Regions from separate parts of the Lelliottia sp. CFBP8978 genome, predicted to be linked through region 3. Evidence: predicted binding sites of a transcription regulator. Region 3 holds the regulator's gene; each other region holds the start of a gene.

Region 1 (7,116 bases), 520 kb from region 3:
TTAGTGCCCTGTTTTTCCAGAGCCACAACATCCGACACCGGTATTCCGTAGATACGCTCCATTACCATCATGTTCTCACTGCAGTAGTCAGAATAAACTTCTGGTACATACAGCATTGGGCTGTTTTCGAAGTTACGACGCAGCTGGATGGCGTTTGCCGATTCGCGTAGCAGGTTCAGCTCATCGATCAGCGTTTTCTCATATTCACGCACCACTTCCATCGGGCGCAGGCGACGACCATCCGGCAACAAGCGAGGAACCCATCGCGCCAGACGGTATATGAGCTTCATATCAGCTTTAATGACCGGCAGAATATCCGGGCGAATCACCTTGATCACAACTTCTTTGCCGTTCTCCTTGAGACGCGCGGTATGCACCTGAGCAATGGAGGCTGACGCCAGAGGTTTGATCTCAAAGTCGTCGAACCATGTTTCGACAGGAATATTTCCCATCGCCTCTTCAATCTGCTTTTTTGCACGCGCTCCGTCAAAGGGGGCAACACGATCCTGTAGTAAGGCCAGTTGGTCCGCGATTTGCGGCGGAAAGAGGTCGCGTCGGGTAGAGAGCATTTGTCCGAATTTAATCCATACCGGACCGAGTTCCTGCAACGCCAGACGCAAGCGCTCGCCCAGCGGCTGTTCTGTATGACGATTTGGCATCCAGAACAACATCCGCCGCCCAAATCGTAGCGGCAGCGTGATACGCATTTTGGGGATAAGCTCATCGAGCCCGTAACTCAAAAAGGTGCGAACAATAAAGTAGAGGCGCCGAATTTCACCAGGCGTCATTTGCCCTCCAGTTTTTCCAGCCGTTTGGACAGCGCGTCAACCGCACGTTCAACGGCAGCGGTTTCTTCTGCAAACCAGGCAACTTCCAGCGGCCCTGGCGCCATGCGCCACTCTTCGGTAAGCACTTCAGCAGCATAACGCTGCTGACGCTGCATGCCTTTGCGCAAAAATGACGAACCACCACGCAGAAACTTGCCGATACCCTCGGCGGCGATATCACCGATGTACGGTGCCAGCAACTCCGCAGGGTCGAACTCAGCGAGATCGGCCAGCGAGACGAAGTTTTGCACCACCTGAATATCGCCCTCAACTTCCAGCTCGCCGCTGCGAATCAGCGCCGTCAACTGCTGACGGTCACGTAGCTTAGGCAGCACGCTCATATGAGTAATCACCGAGCAGTCAGCCTCACCTTCCCACTCGCCCAGCACATCAAGCTGACGCTCGCTGAAGACCAGTACCAGCGGTGCCGAAAACTCTTTCAACACGATACGCAGAACTTTGCCATTCAGTCGCTGCCTGGCTGCTTTGAGCGCAGGCGTGCGATACAAAAAGGCGTTAAGGACATTCTCAATGCCAGCGGTGACTAAGGGTTTAAAAGGCATGGAGGCCTCCACTCAGAACTTATAGCCACGATGCAAGGCAACAACACCCGCCGTCAGGTTGAAATACTCAACGTTTTCAAGGCCTGCATCCTGCATCATCGCTTTTAAGGTATCCTGATCCGGATGCATACGGATAGACTCCGCCAGGTAGCGATAGCTTTCCGCGTCGTTTGCCACCAGTTCACCGATGCGCGGCAAAATGTGGAAGGAATAAGCATCGTAGGCTTTGCTCAGGGGGTCGATAACCGGTTTAGAGAACTCCAGGACCAGCAAACGCCCGCCCGGTTTCAATACGCGATACATGGAACGCAGCGCTTTTTCTTTATCGGTCACATTACGCAGACCAAAAGAGATGGTGATGCAGTCGAAGGTGTTATCCGGGAATGGCAGCGCTTCGGCGTTAGCCTGAACATATTCCACATTACCGACAACGCCGATGTTACGCAGCTTTTCGCGGCCCATCTTCAGCATGGAATCGTTGATATCCGCCAGCACCACACGACCGGTCTCTCCTACCATACGGGAGAATTTTGCCGTCAAATCACCTGTGCCACCGGCTAAATCAAGCACGGTTTGACCACGGCGAACGCCGCTGCAGTCGATAGTGAAACGCTTCCACAAGCGATGAATACCGAATGACATCAGGTCATTCATCACATCGTACTTTGCCGCCACGGAATGAAATACGTGGGCCACCATGTCCGCTTTCTGCTCTTTGGCGACAGTCTGAAAGCCAAAGTGCGTTGTTTCTTGTGAATCTTCAACCATCTCAGTGCCTGCTAATCAGTCAAATGTCCGTGAAGTGTAACAGATTGGGCGCATTTGCCCTACGATTCAACCACCCTGAAAGAATCGTTCCGCCTGCATTTCGGGCGAGGCTTTCGCCGCTAAATCATTGTCTTCACGGCCCGAATGATGTTCGTTTACGCCATCGCGCAGACGATACTCCTCGTCCTGAGTCGTGGCCTGTTCAGCCAATTCCGGATTAATCTCGCGTTTGACCTCCACGCCCAGCGTGCGAAATGCCTCAGCCTGCGCCAGCAAGTTGCCGCGCCCAGAGGAGAGTTTTTTCATCGCCTGACGGTAGTTGTCTTGCGCGCGATCCAGGCTCTGCCCTACGGAAGACATATCATCCACGAACAGACGCATTTTGTCGTACAGCTTGCTGGCGCGATCGGCAATTTGCTGCGCGTTACGACTTTGATGCTCGTAGCGCCACAGATTAGCAATGGTGCGCAGCGCCACCAGCAACGTGGTGGGGCTCACCAGCATGATATTGTTTTTCAGCGCTTCGGTGATCAGCTCTGGCTGCCGGTCAAGCGCCAGTAAAAATGCCGGTTCCATCGGAATAAACATCAGCACATAGTCCAGCGAACGCAGACCGGGCAACTGCTGATAATCCTTACGGCCCAGCAGACGGATATGGTTGCGCACGGATGCAATGTGTTCCTGCAGCGCGGATTCGCGGGTGTAGTCATCTTCGGCGTTGAAGTAACGCTCGTAGGCCACCAGCGTCATTTTGGCATCGATCACCACGTCCTTACCCTGCGGCAGACGCACGATGACATCCGGTTGCATGCGCGAACGGGTCTCGGTTTCGATACTGACCTGCGTTTCGTACTCGTAGCCTTCGCGCAGACCAGAAGCCTCAAGAACCCGGGTCAGCACCACTTCGCCCCAGTTCCCCTGCGTTTTATTGTCGCCTTTCAGGGCGCGCGTCAGGTTGACCGCCTCCTGCGCCATTTGCGCATTCAACTGCTGGAGATTCCGGATTTCATGCGCCAGCGTGTGGCGCTCGCGCGCCTCCTGACCAAAGCTGTCCTGCACCTGGCGACGGAAACCGTCCAGCTGTTCACGCAGCGGCGTTAACAAGCTATTCAGGCTTTGGCGGTTTTGTTCATCGACGCGGCGATTGCTGTGCTCAAAAATGCGGTTGGCGAGATTTTCGAACTGCTCACTCAGACGCTGTTCGCTGTTGATCATCTGGCGAATTTTATCTTCTGCATGCAGTTGGGTGGATTCAAGGCGGGTGGTCACTTCGCGCAGATCCGCTTCTAATGAGGTGTTAATATCCCGCAGATTACGCAGTTCATTATTAAGTAATTCACACTCATCACGCCAGTGACTGCTCTGAGCAAACTGTTGTTTTGTCGCGCTTAACTCTGAAACGATCTCTTCACGTTCTGCCAGTTGATCGGCCTTATGCTGCGCATGCTGATAGCTTGCCGCCAGCCAGCCCATACCCGCACCAACCAGTGCAATTACCGCATAAATCAGGATAGAGATATCCACTACGCCCCCTGCATCAAATCATTACCAGCACAAAATAGAATTGTGCTGTATAAACGTCCAGTTTGAAAGGGTTTTCCTGCGAGGCGCTACGCAAAAAGAAAAGGCCGAACGTGTCGGCCTTTAACAGAATGAGGGGAGATTAGATCAGGCGGCGAGCCGCTTCGACCACGATTTTCACCGCGTGGCTTTCGGTCTGCTTCATGGTTTCGGCGTTCGGGATCTCCTGCTGGGTGCGGTTAACGATAACGCCCGCCACCATACCCGCACGCAGACCCTGGCTTGCGCACATGGTCAGAAGCGTTGCCGATTCCATTTCGTAGTTCATTACGCCCATTGACTGCCACTCTTCCATTGAGCCTTTGAAACGGCTCACGACGCGACCAGAGAAGGTGTCGTAACGCTCCTGGCCCGGGTAGAAGGTATCTGAAGAAGCGGTTACGCCAATGTGCGTGGTTGCGCCGATAGATTTTGCGGCTTCAACCAGTGCGGTAGTACATTCGAAATCCGCTACTGCCGGGAATTCCATTGGTGCAAAGTGCAGGCTTGCACCGTCCAGGCGTACAGAGGCCGTGGTGACCAGCACGTCGCCGACGTTGATATGCGGCTGAATAGCGCCAGTGGTGCCGATACGCAGGAAGGTGCGAATGCCCAGCTGCGCCAGCTCTTCGACAGCGATAGAGGTAGACGGGCCGCCGATACCGGTAGAACACACGATAACCGCTTTACCATCCAGCTCTGCGCGCCAGGTCGTGAATTCACGATGAGCGGCCAGTTTTACCGGCTTATCCATCAGCGCGGCGATCTTTTCCACACGCTCTGGATCGCCAGGGACGATAGCCAGCGTAGCCCCTTGTAAATCATTTTTAGTGAGGCCGAGATGAAAAACATCAGACTTGGACATAGGTGACTCCTCTGTGGGTCGGTTAGTCAGAAGAAGTAAAACGGTACTTTACAGAAGCAACACGCTCATTTTCGTGACACACCTCACCATGAATGAAAATGGTTGCAGTTAATTACCACAAAATAGTGATTTACATCACATTAACAAGTTATATCGTTCGCTGCTGCACAAAAGATAGCCCGTTTCGGGCACTGTGAGTTGTTAACTTGAGGTCTATATTTACCTTTGCGCTAACGGGTACGGAGAATACCATGACACAAAAGACCCATTTTGCACCTGCTGCAGCTCCTCTCGCATCGACCATCGTCTCCACTTCTGAAGAGGCCATACTGGCTGGCGAAACCTCGATCCCCTCGCAGGGTGACAATATGCCTGCGTACCACGCTCGCCCGAAAGAAGCGGAAGGTTCGCTGCCGATCGTCATCGTGGTCCAGGAAATTTTTGGCGTTCACGAACATATTCGCGATGTTTGCCGTCGCCTCGCGCTGGAAGGGTATCTGGCCGTTGCGCCAGAACTGTACTTTCGTCAGGGCGACCCGAATGACTACCACGATATACCGACACTGTTCAGCAATCTGGTCAGCAAAGTGCCGGACGCCCAGGTGCTCGCCGATCTCGATCATGTCGCCAGTTGGGCCGCCCGTAACGGCGGCGACCCGCATCGCCTGCTGGTGACCGGCTTTTGCTGGGGTGGACGAATCAGCTGGCTTTATGCCGCGCACAATCCGCAGCTCAAAGCTGCCGTGGCATGGTATGGAAAATTGGTGGGCGAGAAAACGCTGAACTCGCCCAAACACCCGGTTGATATCGCTACCGATCTCAATGCGCCGGTGCTCGGACTTTACGGTGGACAGGACACCAGCATTTCGCAGGAGAGTGTAGAGACGATGCGTCAGGCGCTTCGGGCTGCCAATGCGAAGACCGAAATTGTGGTTTATCCCGAGGCAGGCCATGCCTTTAATGCCGATTATCGCCCCAGTTACCATCAAGAATCGGCCAAAGATGGCTGGCAGCGTATGCTGGCATGGTTCAGGCAATATGGCGCCAAAAAGAGTTAAGCCGCTCACAAATTGGCGCAAGAAGCAGCGCGGCTGTTTGACTTTTAAACACAATTTAGTCGATATAAAAAGCACAGGCGTGTAACTACGATCCGTAGGCAAGACCTGAAGCCCATCTCTCCTTCCGGGGTGAGATGGGCTTCAGGTCTTTTTTTTTGCTCTGGAGACAGGGGCCAGACATGAATCATTTGCAGGCAGCACTGGACATCATCGCCCAGGTCGGTGGCGCTGAGAATATTGAACATATTGAGCACTGCTCGACCCGATTAAGACTCAGTCTGTATGACAACGGCAAAGTCAACGAGGCGGCACTGGCAAAAATTGACGGCGTGCTGGGCGTGCGCATTAATGTGCAATGTCAGGTCATCATCGGGCATGAGGTCGTTCAGGTGTACGAAGCGGTGCGATCTCTGGTGGGGTCACCGCAGAGCCATTCGCAGACGTCGACGGCAAAAGTCAGTCGTGGCGCACAAATCGTCGACTTTGTGATTAGCGTGTTCCAGCCGCTGGTTCCGGCCATTGCCGGCGGTGGCGTCCTGAAATCATTACTGCTGTTGCTGGATGTGCTGGGCTGGTTAAGCCGCGAGAGTTCCACCTATAAAGTGCTGGATAATATTGGCTCCGCCCCGCTCTATTTCCTGCCGATTCTGGTGGCGATTACCACTGCAACCAAGCTTAAAGTGAACGTACTGGTTGCCGTCTCCGCCGTGGCGGTGATGGTGCTACCGGCGATGACAAAGCAACTCGCTGAAGGCGCGGAGTTTATGTCGTTCGACCTGCGCAACGTGGCGTATGCCTCGCAGGTCTTCCCAGCCATTCTCTGCGTACTGTTTTATGCGCAGACCGAGAAACTGTTCAATCGCTACTCTCCCGGCGCGCTGAGGATTTTCCTTTCCCCTATGCTTTCCCTGCTGGTGACAGTGCCGGTGACGCTGCTGATTCTGGGCCCGCTGGGCTATGAACTCGGCGCCGGGCTGGCAACGGTGATTCTGTGGCTCTACGGCAAACTGGGATTTGTGGCGACGGGACTGCTCGCCGCAGCGCTGCCGTTTATGGTCGCCGCCGGAATGCATAAGCCGATGCTGCCTTATGCGGTCGCGTCGATGAGCCAGTTTGGGCGCGAGATGCTCTATTTACCCGCCTCGCTGGCGCACAATATTGCTGAATCCGGCGCTTGCCTGGCTATCGCGTTAAAAAGTAAAGACAAAGTCTTAAAGTCCACCGCGTTCTCGGCGGGCATCTCCGCGCTGTTTGGCATTACTGAGCCTGCGCTTTATGGCGTCACGCTGCTGAACAAAAAGGCGCTTTACAGCGTGATTTTGGGAAGCGTGGTCGGCGGCGCGTTTATCGGCTGGATGGCGATTGAGGCCTTTGCGCTGGTTGGGCCGGGCCTTGCCAGTATCTCAATGTTTGTCTCGCCGGATAATCCCCTGAATATCGTCTGGGCGTTTGCCGGGGCGGGGCTCTCTTTCGCG
Region 2 (7,116 bases), 1.3 Mb from region 3:
CGCAACGGCCACGGGTAACGATGACGAGCATCCTGTTGCATAGCCTGAGCGATGCGTTCCTGGATAGTTTGCATCAGCGTCGTTTGCACTTCGCCATCCCAGACCTGATTTGTCAGTAAGGGTAGCGCATCTGTAATATCTTCGATTGCCCAGATAGAAAATTGCTCAGCTTCAACAGCATCGAGCACGTCCTGACTCAGGCTCAGATGGCGTGCATTTGGCGCAGGAATAATGACACCTTGCTTGCCACTAAAACCACGCTGCTGGCATATGGAGAAGAATCCTTCGATCTTTTCATTCAGTCCGCCTACGGGTTGAGCGCGCCCGAATTGATCGACAGAACCGGTAATCGCAATGCTCTGATTGACCGGAACATCTGCAAGTGCACTAATTAGCGCACAAAGTTCGGCCATAGAAGCACTGTCACCGTCCACTTCACTGTAAGACTGCTCAAACGTCAGCGAGGCAGAGAAGGGGATCTGCTGCTCCAGCTGAAGCTGCGACATCAGGAAGGCCTGCATAATCATCATACCCTTGGCGTGGATATTCCCGCCAAGTTCAGCCTTACGCTCAATGTCCGTAAATTCCCCATCGCCAATGTGCACAACACAAGAGATGCGAGAAGGCTCGCCAAATGCGCGTGGGTGGCCGGGAAACTCAATGACCGACAGCGCGTTAATTTGTCCAACGCGTTCGCCTTCAGTTTCGACCAGAATCTGTTCAAGCAGGATCTCATCCTGCATCCGATCGGCCAGATAACCTTCGCGCCATTCACGCTGCGCCAGCATCTGCGTCAGTTGCTCACCAGTAAACGATCCCTGACCGCTAATCACGCCGACTTCGCGCAGCTGTTTGCTTATCCATAGTGGGCACAGTGGCAGCGTTTCCTGATCGCCTGTGTAGCGTGTTGCTTCGCGGATCAACCCGGTCCACGCATCAGCAGCAGGGATCGGTAGCTCGTCACGCCCGGCGATATCCACCACCCACTGGCACCATTGAGCCATGTCATCCGCATCAGCAATCTGAATGTTTTCTTCAAATTCTGTATAAACCGCCTGTCCGGAAAGCTCTGGCTCCATTTCCTGGAAATCAGCCAGCGACTCGCGATCGCCAGTCAATATCACTTTTAGCGAGACAGGCATCGGCGGAATTGCGACAGGCAGCGGGCGTGATTCATCCCAACCCACCCAGTCAAAACGCTGGTGAGTGACAATCGTCTTCAGGCGCATCCACAGCAGCGGTTGTGCGAGAAGAGTGCGCAGAGAGATAATCAACACTCCACCGTTGGCTTTATGCACAAGGCCTGGTTGTAAGCTTAGTTGGCCATTAAAGTGGCGAAGACAACCAAAGAGCTGCTCAGCTTCAGCCCACTCCGCAGTAATAACTTCACCGGTAGCGGCGAAATTATCATCAGCCGTTTTAGCGGGTTCGAAAGTGACATCACTTCCCACGATACGATATTGGCCGCCAAAAAGCGTGTTCTCTTCTGGCTGCAATTGACGCACGGCATCGGCCATTAAAGCTAAATATTCAGCTTCTTCTGGCGCCTTCAGGAGCATGAAGGGGGAGGTTGTCCATGGACTTAACGTCTGCTCAAGCGCGTAATGCAAACGCGGTTGTGTATCGCTAAGGATGGAGTCGTGTTCTTTTGCGAGGTCTGGTCGTACAAATAGTTCCTGATAGCTTTCCGTATCTGGAACCAGGTCACGCCATGCTAGTTTCGTAATGGTCAAAGTGGATGTTTTTTAGTTAGATGTAAAACGGTGGATTATACCGCAAGCCTTGACCCATTCCCATGCAGTATTGGGTATTTCAGGCGCGGAATGCGACGCAGCAGCGTACTGGATATGATTTCTTTTCAGCAGATTGCGAAAAAACTGATATTCTGAACTGAGTTACGAGGTAACACTGAGATCGCAATGAAATATCAACAACTGGAAAATCTCGAAAGCGGCTGGAAATGGAAGTATCTGGTCAAAAAGCACCGGGAAGGGGAGCTGATCACCTGCTACATCGAAGCCAGTGCTGCAAAAGAAGCGGTAGATTTATTGCTGACGCTCGAGAATGAACCCATTCAGGTTAATAGCTGGATAGAAAAACATATCAATCCGGCCCTGATGAACCGCATGAAACAGACTATCCGCGCTCGCCGTAAACGGCACTTTAATGCGGAGCATCAGCATACGCGTAAGAAGTCTATCGATCTTGAATTTATGGTTTGGCAGCGATTGGCCGGGTTGGCTCAGCGACGAGGAAAAACGCTTTCGGAAACTATCGTACAGCTGATTGAAGATGCGGAACACAAAGAGAAGTATGCCAGTCAGATGTCCACGTTGAAGAACGATCTTCAGGCTATGTTAGGCAAAAAATAGTCTCTCACTTTTCTTCAGGCAATAAAAAACCCCGCATTGCGGGGTTTTTTTTAGACGATAACTTATGCCGCAGGCTGAGTTACAACGTCTTTGATACCTTTAACTTCGATCTCTACGCGACGATCTGGTGCCAGGCAGTCGATCAGTGCAGCGCGAGGTTTCACGTTGTCACAGGTATTGCCAGTCACTGGGTTGGATTCGCCCATACCACGTGGAGAGATCTTGTTAGCAGGGATACCTTTAGATACCAGGTAATCTACTACAGACTGAGCACGTTTCTCGGACAGACCCTGGTTGTAAGCGTCAGAACCGATACGGTCGGTGAAGCCCAGAACCACTACTGAACCGTCTTTCGGGTCAAGGTTGCTCAGCTGGGTGTACAGCTGATCCAGTGCCTGCTGACCTTCTGGTTTCAGAGTCGCTTTGTTGAAGTTGAACAGAACGTCAGACTTCAGAGTGAAGTGCTTGGTCTGTACTTCTGGAGCTGGGGCTGGAGCAGGAGCAACGATCGGAGCTGCTTCTTCCTGCTGGCCAAAGCGGTAGGAAACACCCACGCTCAGCATGCCATTGTCAGGACGAACGCCAACGGTGTTACCGTCGCCGATGTTGTTAACCCACTGGTATTCCAGACGGGTAGCGATGTCACGGGTCATAGCCCACTCTACGCCGCCAGCGAATACTGGAGATACGCCAGTGTCGTGGTCGTCGCCAGCAATGCTGTTGCTGGAGTCAGCGCGCCATACCATGCCGCCCAGACGGGTGTATACGTCCAGATCGTCAGCAACTGGGTAACCCAGTTTAGCGGTCAGCTGTACGCCTTGAGCTTTGAATGCGCCGTTAACGTTGTCGCCTTTGTATGGCATACGACCTAACCAGTCGTAACCCATTTCAAAACCAACATACGGGTTAACCTGATAGCCACCAAACGCACCTGCACCGAGCTGGCTTTCGTGAGTTGGACCATCGTTGTTCAGCTGGCTGTTGTACCAGCCAGTGTCGTGGAACTGAGACCAGCCCAGTTTGCCACCTGCATACCAGGTATTATCTTTCGGAGCGGCCTGCGCTACGGTAGCGAAGCCAGCCAGTGCCACTGCAATCGCGATAGCTGTCTTTTTCATTTTTTGCGCCTCGTTATCATCCAAAAATCGCCATGAAGATCTCGTCGAGAAATCACGGTTAAATCCTTCACCGGGGGGCGAGCTCAAACTAGTAACTCTACCGATATCTTCGGCTTAGACCGAGCACCCCTGGCGATGTAAAGTCTACAACGTACTTGAAAACTTACAAGTGTGAACTCCGTCAGGCATATGAAAAAAAAATTTCCGTATACATAATATTTAACATTTCGAGGGCAGATTTTATGCAGTAAAATTAACGGGAACCGCGCCACACAAGCTTTGTCGATGTTTTCAGTTATGGAACCAATTGTGTGTCTGGATGTCGAAAAAAAATTCCAGGAATACTCTTAAATTTGCTCAATGATACAAATTAGAGTGAATTTTTAGACCGGACAGCTGTCCTCTGCCGAAAGAACCAGGACGAACCGGACGCATAATGAAACCGATCGCGTCACCTTCTTCAGCCGCTTCTGCCAGGCGAAAATGTTCCTCTTCCGTCAATTCATCTGACAGCCAGCCGATCACTACGCTGTAATTCCCTGTGCGCAATGCGCGAACCATGGAGTCGACGGTATGGCAGGGCGCAATTTGGCTGATTTGCATTACCTTTGTGAGCGGCAAACCCGCTGACTGGACCCATTCGCGACTCAATTTTTGCTGCGGAGTCAACCAGAGCTGCCAGCGAGATTGCTGTCCAAGCTGCTGTAAAAGCGGCAAAAGTAGCAATTGTGTCATCATGGGCTGGTCTTCACGATATACCACCTCACTAATCAACCCGGTAGAAACACGCCCGGAAGTATTTTGCGTGCCATTGCCAGTGGAAGAAGAAAAAGATGTTGAGCGATTTGCATAGCCTGAAGTGTGCATAATCATTCCAGCCCTGTAGTTACTGTATGGATATACAGTAACCCCTGTCCGACTAAAGATCAACCTCATTTTCTGAAAGCGTCTCGCAAATTTCGTTTTAGATCGGCCTATCACGAAAAATCATCTTGCCGTATGACGATAAGTTGCCTATTTTCCTGCTAACGGATCCGGTAGTAAGAAAAAATGGTTGTTACTCTATGATTTATATGGTGAATATCATGAAAAAGATATCTTATGAACGGATCTATGCATCCCAGGAATACCTCTCCCCATTAGGGGAAATACATCATCGTGCCCTTTTTGGGGGATATACATTGGCTATTGATGAGGCCGTCTTCGCGATGGTGGCCAATGGGGAGCTCTATCTGCGAGCCTGTGAACAAAGTGCCCCGTACTGTGTGAAACATGCCTCTTCCTATTTAACGTTGGTAAAACGTGGTCGGCCAATACTGCTGAACTATTACCGTGTTGATGACGGTTTATGGCAAGACCGTTCGCAACTACTGCAACTCTCAAGTTTCGCTCTGGAGGCTGCCCGAGAGGACCGCTACCAGCGTCATCAGCGGCTTCGTCTTAAAGATCTGCCTAATTTGACCTTTCAGATTGAAGTCCTTCTTTGCGAGGCAGGGATTACCAGCGAAGCCATCCTCCGCACGCTGGGTGCCGAGGAGAGCTGGTTGAAACTCAGAGCCAATAATAAACATCTCAGTATCAAGATGTTGTTTGCACTGGAGGGGGCGATTGAAGGGTTGCATCAGGCAGCCCTCCCGACAGGCAGACGTCGGGAGTTAACTGAGTGGTTTAATGCGCTTCCTGTTCCGACTGATAGTCATTCCGGTAGCCAGTAATCTGCTGCTGTAATCGACAGATTTCAGGCAACAGTGCGATGAGCAAACCTATTTGCTGCAGCACAAGCGGCGCTTTGTTGTCTGTTCCGGGATCGAAATGAGCAATACGTTGACTCAGCTCATCAATTGCCTTTCGGACGCGTGACTCATCGACAGGACGATGATGAAGGGCATCATCGACGTAGCATACGGCGTCATCCAGCAGCGCGAGGATGCCAGGATGGCTTAGTTGCTCACGATGAGCCCCTAATGTAGAAATATAACTGGTGAAGGTATGGTTCAAACAGAGCAGGCGAAACGCGACTTCACGAATTTCTGCGGTCGCTCGCGGCTCCGTTGACATGTTTGAAACCACCGACGCCAGTTCCGCATCGCGGTTATGCGCGTCACGTCTGGCAATGCGATAGGCCAGACGATTGTCGCGGCCCTGGTGATATTGCTCAAGGATCGCATCCAGATACCGACAGTTGGCATTGATAGCGAGTTCCAGCGCGCGCGGCAAATTGCGAAAACGCCAGTCCGGCCAGATAAAACTCACCGCCGCCCAGGCAATCCCGCAGCCAATCAGCGTGTCGAAAACGCGCGGTAGAGCGACCTCGAATCCTTCGCCTAAAAGATTGAAGCACAGTAAAACCAGCAGCGTGATAAACATGGTGGCATGAGCATACTGAACGTTACGGAATGCGAAGAATAGCACGCCGGTAATGACGATCAGGATCAGTTGCCCTTCAACAGAGGGAACAAAGAAGAGTACGGGAAGACCGATAGCAACGCCCACCAGTGTGCCGATAACGCGTAGCGCCAGCCTGTGGCGGGTTGCGTTATAGTTTGGCTGACAGACAAACAGACTGGTGAGCAAAATCCAGTAGCCGTGGTGCAAACCAGTAATCTGGATAAAAGCGTAACCTACGCATAGCACCGCAGACATCCGCACGGCGTGGCGAAACAGCGCCGACTCCGGGGTGAAGTTTCGGCTGAGACGCAGCCACATATCCGACGCGCTATGCGGACTATCATCGGCAAGCTGGTTTTCGGCATCGTTACCTGAAATCACTAACGCATGTTCAGACTCGATAGTGGCAAGCTGCGCATCTATCGCTCGTAAGTTATTCAGTAAGAACCCCAGCGCTTTCATTTGTTCTGGTGATGTTCCGCTGGCCTGAACGCGATCCAGCGCCGCATCAAGATGAGTAAACGCGCGCTCAAAGCGGGGATCGTGCTGGTAAGGTGTTCGGAGCAAAATAGAGCGGGCCAGTTGCTGGCACGCCTGGGACTGCATCGACAGCAATCGCTGAAAACGGAACATCACGTCGCTATAGCGAAATTTCTCGCGCAGCGCAGCGTACTGGATATGCGAAGAGCTGGCGCGTTCATGAATATCCTGAGCAACAAAGTAGTAATGCAAAGTTTGTCGTGTTCCACGCTGACCACGATCGCCGCGCAGGCGCGTGAGCAGTGACGCTTTAGTCTGATTTAACGTCGTGACCAGTTGCCCGTTTGCCAGCGCCAAATCGTAAAGCGGTGCCTGACTCTCTTCTTCAATGTCGGGATCGAACAGTCGGGATTTTAGTTCAAGATAATGCGCCAGCTGTTCGTAACTTCTGGCGAGGTTGTCCTGCAGAGGGCGAATTGGAAAAAGAAGATGTCCGGTTAAAGTGAGCAGGTTATACCAGATAGCCCCCAGCAAGAGCAGTAGCGGTTGTTGATACCACTGGTCGTAAAGTGAGACCCCCAGCATGGTATAAATCGCAATCAGAAGGGCGCCAAAGGCGATGGTGGCGTAGCGCTGTCCAAGCCCACCCAGCAGGATGAAACCGCTGGTAGAAATCATCAACCCCAGGGCAAACAGCCACGGCCAGGGGAAGAGCAGTTCCACCGAGGCGGAAGCGATGAAAAAACAAACCAGTGTAA
Region 3 (7,116 bases):
GCAGCGTGCGGGAGCGTGATGGATTGATCAGCAGCTCGTCATCTTTCACCGTCAGCAGACCCTGGCGGAGCAACTCTTCCGTCAGTTTATCCAGCTCAATTGCCAGCTCCTCTTTGCTCCAGCGCAGGAACAGCTCCGCTTTCAGCATCGGGTAGAGCGTTTCAACATGGCGCAGCAATTCCTGACGGGAGATGCGACGATGTTGGGTGATGATCGCGGCCATCAGCGACGGCAACATCAGCATATGGGTGATGTTGTTGCGATAGTACGTCATCAGTACCGCCTGCTCGCGCGGCAGAATGATGATATCGCCAATCGTATCTTTCTCGACTTCAAACTTGTTCATCTGCAGCGCGTGATCGATCAGTTGACCCGCGGTGGTAGAAGGAACGGTAGAGTCGGTAGAGTACGGAACATTACGCATAATGCTCAGATAGCAGTCGAGCTGTTCGGTCAGCTGTTCACGCGTTAGGGAACGCTGACGCGATGCCAGCAGCGCCGTAACGCACAGGTTCATGGCGTTAGCCGCCCCGGCGTTGTTAATGCGCACCATCAAATCGGCGGCGATGCTGTTAACCGTCGGCGTCAGCCACGCAGGACGAATCGCCTCGATCGGATCGATAGATTCGCGCCATTCCGGCACATGCTGATTCAGATAGGTCATCAGCGGCATCGGTTCGCCAAAGTTCACGTAGCCCTGACCAAGATTACGCAGTTTGCTCAGGCCTTTCAGCATCTGCGGCAGGCTCTCTTTCTCTTTGGTCGCGCCGCGCAACTCTTTGGCGTAAGTACCCACTTCCATCACGTGCTCGTAGCCGATGTAAATAGGCACTAACGTGATTGGGCGCGTGCCGCCACGCAGCATCGCCTGAATGGTCATCGACAGCGTACCGGTTTTAGGATCAAGCAGTCGGCCGGTGCGCGAACGCCCACCTTCGACAAAGTATTCAACGGAATAGCCGCGGCTGAACAGCTCGCCCAGATATTCGCGGAACACGGTGGAATAGAGCTTATTGCCCTTGAAGGTACGGCGGATAAAGAACGCGCCCAGGCGGCGGAAAATCGGGCCTGCTGGCCAGAAATTCAGGTTGATACCGGCAGCAATGTGCGGCGGCACCAGCCCCTGGTGATAAAGCACGTACGAAAGCAGCAGATAATCCATGTGGCTGCGGTGGCAGGGCACATAGACGATCTCGTGACCGTCGTGAGCCAGCTGGCGCACGCGCTCGGCGTTATGGACGTTAATCCCCTGATAGAGACGGTTCCAGGTAAAGCTCAGGATACGGTCAGACAGGCGGATCATTTCATACGAGAAATTCGCCGCAATCTCTTCCATCAGGGCGATAGCGTTCTGCTGGGCTTTCTCGTGAGAGATTTTCTTGCTGCGCGCTTCATCTTCAACCGCGCGGGCAATCGCTTTGGATGCCAGCAGTTTATTAAACAGATCCTGACGCGCGGGCAGGCGTGGCCCAACGGCCGCCAGGCGCTGACGGGCGAAGTGCATACGGGCGACGCGGGCCAGTTTTTGCGCGATGATTTTATCGGTACCGTGTTCGTCAGCCATGCGGCGCAAGGAGACGGACGGCGAGAAACGCACAAAACTGTCGCGTCCCAACCATGAAACGGCAAAGAATTTTTGAATGCCGTTAAGCATACGCAGTGGCGGATTTTCTTCGCCTTTCTGACGTCCCGGACGACGACCAAACATCACCGACACCGGCACCATCTGGACATCCAGATCGGGGTTGCTGCGGTGCAGATCGAGGTAGTCGTGGAACAGCTTGATGGACTCTTCCTTCGGCGTGTAATAGGTAAACACGCGAGGCCCGCCGTGAATAAACACGTAGCGTGGCAGCAGAGTGCCATCGACCTCAAGGGGTTCAAGCGGATCGGGTAAGTCGTGCGCCAGACATTGGGCGCGCAGCGTCAGTAAGTCTGCCTTCGAGTTGTAAGGCAAAACGTACATAATAGGGCGCGAGGTATCGAGCCCTAATTCCAGCGCAGGTTCCGCCGGGATAGACTTACTTTTTACCAGGACGCTTAATGGTAAATTAAGTAATTTGTAGTAAATTCGTGGCCAGCCGGACATAAACGATGTAAAGCCTCTGGTTAATAATGCAATTGCGGCGCAAGGATAACAGAAAGCGCGCAAAATTTCTGTTGTTACCCGTCATACTTCAGGCTGCGGCGATACGCGTCGCAGCGAGAGTGATTGACGCTAAATCTAAGAAAAGGTTCTTTTAATGGCCAATAATACCACTGGGTTAACCCGAATCATCAAAGCTGCCGGATATTCATGGAAAGGTTTCCGCGCCGCATGGATCAATGAGGCTGCTTTCCGCCAGGAAGGGGTTGCCGCCATCATCGCGGTGATCATCGCCTGTTTCCTTGATGTGGATGCGATCACCCGCGTTCTGCTCATTGGTTCGGTTCTTCTGGTGATGATAGTGGAAATTCTCAACAGTGCTATTGAAGCGGTGGTGGATCGTATCGGTTCTGATTTCCACGAGCTCTCAGGCCGTGCGAAAGACATGGGTTCTGCCGCCGTGTTGCTGGCGATTATCATCGCTGCCATCACCTGGGGCACGCTTCTTTGGTCACATTTTCGATAAGCCTTCCAGATTCAAATAAGTCTCTGGTTTTTTGTGCAGTTTTTGGTTCCAAATTCACCTTTGACTGTATATACTCACAGCATAACTGTATATACACCCAGGGGGCGGAATGAAAGCGTTAACGGCCAGACAGCAAGAGGTGTTTGATCTGATCAGAGATCATATCAGCCAGACGGGAATGCCCCCGACGCGTGCGGAAATCGCACAGCGCCTGGGCTTCCGTTCTCCAAATGCCGCTGAAGAGCACCTCAAAGCGCTGGCACGTAAAGGCGTCCTTGAGATTGTCTCCGGCGCTTCACGCGGCATCCGTCTGCTGGTGGAAGAAGAAGAAGGCCTGCCACTCGTGGGGCGCGTTGCAGCGGGTGAGCCTTTGCTGGCACAGCAACATATCGAAGGGCATTATCAGGTCGATCCTGGAATGTTTAAACCGAGTGCTGATTTCCTGCTGCGCGTCAGCGGTATGTCCATGAAGGATATCGGTATCCTGGATGGCGATCTGTTGGCAGTACATAAAACGCAGGATGTGCGTAACGGGCAGGTTGTTGTTGCGCGTATTGACGACGAAGTTACGGTTAAGCGACTGAAAAAACAGGGTAACTCTGTTCAGTTGTTGCCAGAAAACAGCGAGTTCTCTCCGATTGTTGTGGATTTGCGCGAGCAGACTTTCACTATTGAAGGGCTGGCAGTTGGCGTTATCCGTAATGGTGAGTGGCTGTAATTTCTCTCTGACAGGCTGTGGTCCCACCGCAGCCTGGCTGTGTTCTTCCCTTCCCGGTAATTGCTCATGTCTCTGCTGACCTCTTCAGACAAGGCATTGTGGCGTCTCGCCCTGCCCATGATCTTCTCCAATATCACCGTACCCCTTCTCGGTCTGGTCGATACGGCTGTCATTGGTCATCTGGACTCTCCGGTTTATCTGGGAGGCGTAGCGATCGGCGCTACGGCGACCAGTTTCCTCTTCATGCTGCTCCTCTTTTTGCGCATGAGCACGACGGGGCTTACCGCTCAGGCTTTTGGCGCCAAAGATCCGCGGCGTCTGGCACGGGCGCTGGTTCAGCCGCTGATCCTCGCCCTGGGTGCAGGTTTGCTGATTGTGCTGTTGCGTACTCCCCTGATCGATCTGGCGTTGCAGATTGTGGGCGGGAGCGAAGCCGTGCTGGAGCAAGCGCGACGTTTTCTGGCTATCCGCTGGCTCAGCGCTCCGGCCTCCCTGGCGAATCTGGTGCTGCTCGGCTGGTTGCTTGGCGTTCAGTATGCCCGGGCGCCGGTGATCCTGCTGGTGGTAGGAAATCTCCTCAATATTGTTCTCGATTTGTGGCTGGTGATGGGCCTGCACATGAATGTGCAGGGGGCGGCTCTGGCGACCGTCGTGGCAGAATACGGCACATTTTTCATCGGCTTGTGGATGGTTAAACGGGTGCTCGCGATGCGTGGCATCTCGCTGACGATGCTCAAAACTGCGTGGCGTGGCAATATTCGTAAACTGCTGGCGCTGAACCGCGACATCATGCTGCGCTCGTTGCTGCTACAGCTCTGCTTTGGCGCGCTGACGGTTTTTGGCGCGCGTTTAGGTCCAGAGATCGTGGCCGTCAATGCCGTACTCATGACGTTACTGACCTTCACGGCCTACGCGCTGGATGGCTTTGCCTACGCCGTAGAAGCCCATTCCGGGCAAGCCTACGGTGCGCGGCAAGCGGGGCAATTGCAGGACGTGTGGCGTGCCGCGTGCAGGCAATCTGGCCTGGTGGCGCTCGTTTTTGCGCTGAGCTATGCCTTATTTGGTAATCACATTGTGGCGCTACTGACCACATTGCCTGAGTTACGCGAGCTGGCGAGTCATTACATCTTCTGGCAGGTCTTGTTGCCGGTGGTGGGGGTCTGGTGCTATTTGCTGGATGGTATGTTTATTGGCGCGACGCGCGGCGCGGAAATGCGCAACAGCATGGCCGTGGCGGCAGCGGGCTTCGCCTTAACCCTGTTGACACTTCCGTGGCTCGGAAACCACGGTTTGTGGCTGGCTCTGGCCGTATTTCTGGCGCTGCGGGGCCTGTCGCTGGCCCTTATCTGGCGTCGTCACTGGCGCAAAAATACCTGGTTCCCATAGTGGCTTCGTTCGGCGAAATGGTTAAAGATTCTGAATCTCAACACGCATACCGAATCCTTATCTACAATTATTATCACGTCCAGCAGGAAATGAACGTAACGGACGATACGAATTTACTTGATAACCGAACGATGAGGAATTGATTATGAATAAAGACGAAATCGGCGGTAACTGGAAACAGTTCAAAGGTAAAGCGAAAGAACAGTGGGGTAAACTGACCGACGATGACGTAACCGTCATTGAAGGTAAACGCGAACAGCTTGTCGGTAAGATTCAGGAACGATATGGCTACGCGAAAGACCAGGCGGAAAAAGAGGTTGTTGACTGGGAAAAACGCAACGACTACCGCTGGTAAATGAGTTCTACCCGAACGTACATGGATGTACGATCTCTGAGGGCGGCTTATGCCGCCCGCTTACGTTAACGCGGCTTTTTCTTTACCAGTATCGAATGATCGTGCTGGCAATCGCTCTGGTGGCGACAGGCTTCTACTTCCACACAGGCTGAGCATAAGCCGTGCGCCTCAATCACATTGTGGCGAAGGGCAAATCCCATTTTCGCGGCCAGCGAATGCATAATATCTTCCACACCCTCTGCACCCTCTTCTTTGACCACTCCACAGCGATCGCAGATAAACATGGCGGACGTATGCGTCGGTTGATCGAACAGATGGCAAAGCACATAGCTGTTTGTTGATTCAACTTTATGCACAAAACCCTGTTCCAGCAGAAAATCCAGCGCCCGATAGACGGTGGGGGGTTTTGCCTGTGGCTCGCTTTCACGCAATAAATCGAGTAAATCATAGGCGCTGATGGCACCGGGTTGCAGGCTCATCAAACGCAAGACTTCAAGGCGCTGCGGGGTCAGGCGCACATTGCGTTGCGCGCAGAGCTTTTCAGCTTGCGCTAACAGCTCCTGCATCGTGGTCTTATCCATATAGCACCTCGAATCAAATTGACGGGAAACGCTCACTTTACCATGTTCTGCTCAAAACGCCGAGATCCACCACAGTGTGCTATACCTGAGCCATCGCAACACGAGAAACCCTTATGAAAAGACCTGACTGCATCAAACACTGGCGCGACGTCGAGGGCGCTGATGACTCAACCTATCCCGATAGCGACGAACGTTTTGCCATTGGCGCCCCGCTGGCCCGCAAGCTTGGACTCGGGCGTATCGGTATCCATCATGAGCGATTGCCGCCAGGCCGTCGTACCTCTTACCCTCATGCAGAAAGCGATGAAGAAGAGTTTATCTATGTCATTGAGGGATATCCGCAGGCGTGGATAAATGGCTACCTGTGGAAGCTGGAGCCGGGCGACAGCGTCGGTTTTCCGGCCGGAACCGGTGTGTGCCATACCTTTATCAATAACACTGATGACGAAGTACGACTGCTGGTCGTGGGCGAGGCAAACAAAAAGCATAATCGAATCTACTATCCGCTAAACCCGGTTTATGCCGCCACGCGAGAAGATCGCTGGGTCGATCATCCGCCGCAATTTTTTGGCCCTCACGACGGAAAACCTGGGCGAAAATAATATCCTCTTCTATAAATATTGAGGGCCGTCACACATAACAACAGGCCAAAGGGATGATTTAACTTAAGGAAATAGCGGGTCTTTTGGTTCTTATTCACAGCAATAGTTCGTCCCCGTTTGGGAGATAACTGACGGGGGTTGTTTAATAACAGATTATAAGACGAGCATACTGTGAAAAAAAATTTTAAATTTTCGGTGGTTAGCATCGCTGTCTCCCTGTTTATGGCAAACGAGGCGGGAGCAGCCAATACCTGGACAGAAGCGCGTAGCGACGCGATGGGCGGTACGGGCGTTGCATCAGGCAATTACGGTAGCGGAGCGTTCATTAACCCGGCACTGCTGGCAAAAGCAAAACCCGATGATGACATTACCGTTATTTTGCCTTCTGTTGGGGCACGCATTACAGACAAAGACAATCTTCAGGATGATATCGACGATATTAGCGACAAAGTCGATCATTATGATGACGTGATCAGCAACCTGACGGCGGCTGAAATCATCGCTAATCCGTTGGGCTCGGTGAATCAGTTCCAGAGCGCAGCGAAAGATCTGGCTGATGAACTTAATAACCTGAAAGGCAAAACCGCCCGTGCCAATGCAGGTGCAGGAATTGCGGTGAGTATTCCCAATAACGTGCTGGCGGTAGCCTTTGTGGCGAAAGGCAATGCTCACGCACGCGTCAGCTCATCTATCGATCAGCAGGATATTGATTACCTGCGCGGCATTCAAAACAGCAAAATTGTGGCCGGAGGCGTCGCGCTGGATGCCGCGTTAAACGGCTCGGATGAGATCACTAAAAACCTCAACTCTACGGCATCCGGTCGCGTGGCGATTGTTTCTGACTACGGTATCGCCGTCGCCC

Evidence for each region. Region 3 encodes LexA, which represses DNA repair genes until DNA is damaged. Its sites were predicted from a motif close to TNCTGTATGTACATACAGNA; they were not measured.
Region 1: the regulator LexA is predicted to act here: its motif matches at 3,726-3,745, upstream of rmuC (DNA recombination protein RmuC).
Region 2: the regulator LexA is predicted to act here: its motif matches at 4,378-4,397, upstream of sulA (SOS-induced cell division inhibitor SulA).

The regions. Positions count from the first base shown of each region.
Region 1 covers NZ_CM188253.1:4,227,647-4,234,762, forward strand. Annotated here, with positions in the region: gene ubiB (ubiquinone biosynthesis regulatory protein kinase UbiB) at 1-788, opposite strand, end outside; gene ubiJ (ubiquinone biosynthesis protein UbiJ) at 785-1,390, opposite strand; gene ubiE (bifunctional demethylmenaquinone methyltransferase/2-methoxy-6-polyprenyl-1,4-benzoquinol methylase UbiE) at 1,403-2,158, opposite strand; gene rmuC (DNA recombination protein RmuC) at 2,225-3,682, opposite strand; gene udp (uridine phosphorylase) at 3,822-4,583, opposite strand; gene SOM82_RS19895 (dienelactone hydrolase family protein) at 4,835-5,641, shown strand; gene SOM82_RS19900 (beta-glucoside-specific PTS transporter subunit IIABC) at 5,821-7,116, shown strand, end outside.
Region 2 covers NZ_CM188253.1:1,604,466-1,611,581, forward strand. Annotated here, with positions in the region: gene SOM82_RS07405 (AAA family ATPase) at 1-1,733, opposite strand, end outside; gene matP (macrodomain Ter protein MatP) at 1,920-2,372, shown strand; gene ompA (porin OmpA) at 2,435-3,490, opposite strand; gene sulA (SOS-induced cell division inhibitor SulA) at 3,848-4,357, opposite strand; gene SOM82_RS07425 (TfoX/Sxy family DNA transformation protein) at 4,576-5,205, shown strand; gene yccS (YccS family putative transporter) at 5,159-7,116, opposite strand, start outside.
Region 3 covers NZ_CM188253.1:256,249-263,364, forward strand. Annotated here, with positions in the region: gene plsB (glycerol-3-phosphate 1-O-acyltransferase PlsB) at 1-2,089, opposite strand, end outside; gene SOM82_RS01155 (diacylglycerol kinase) at 2,244-2,612, shown strand; gene lexA (transcriptional repressor LexA) at 2,722-3,330, shown strand; gene dinF (MATE family efflux transporter DinF) at 3,397-4,716, shown strand; gene SOM82_RS01170 (CsbD family protein) at 4,862-5,071, shown strand; gene zur (zinc uptake transcriptional repressor Zur) at 5,137-5,652, opposite strand; gene SOM82_RS01180 (cupin domain-containing protein) at 5,766-6,254, shown strand; gene SOM82_RS01185 (conjugal transfer protein TraF) at 6,426-7,116, shown strand, end outside.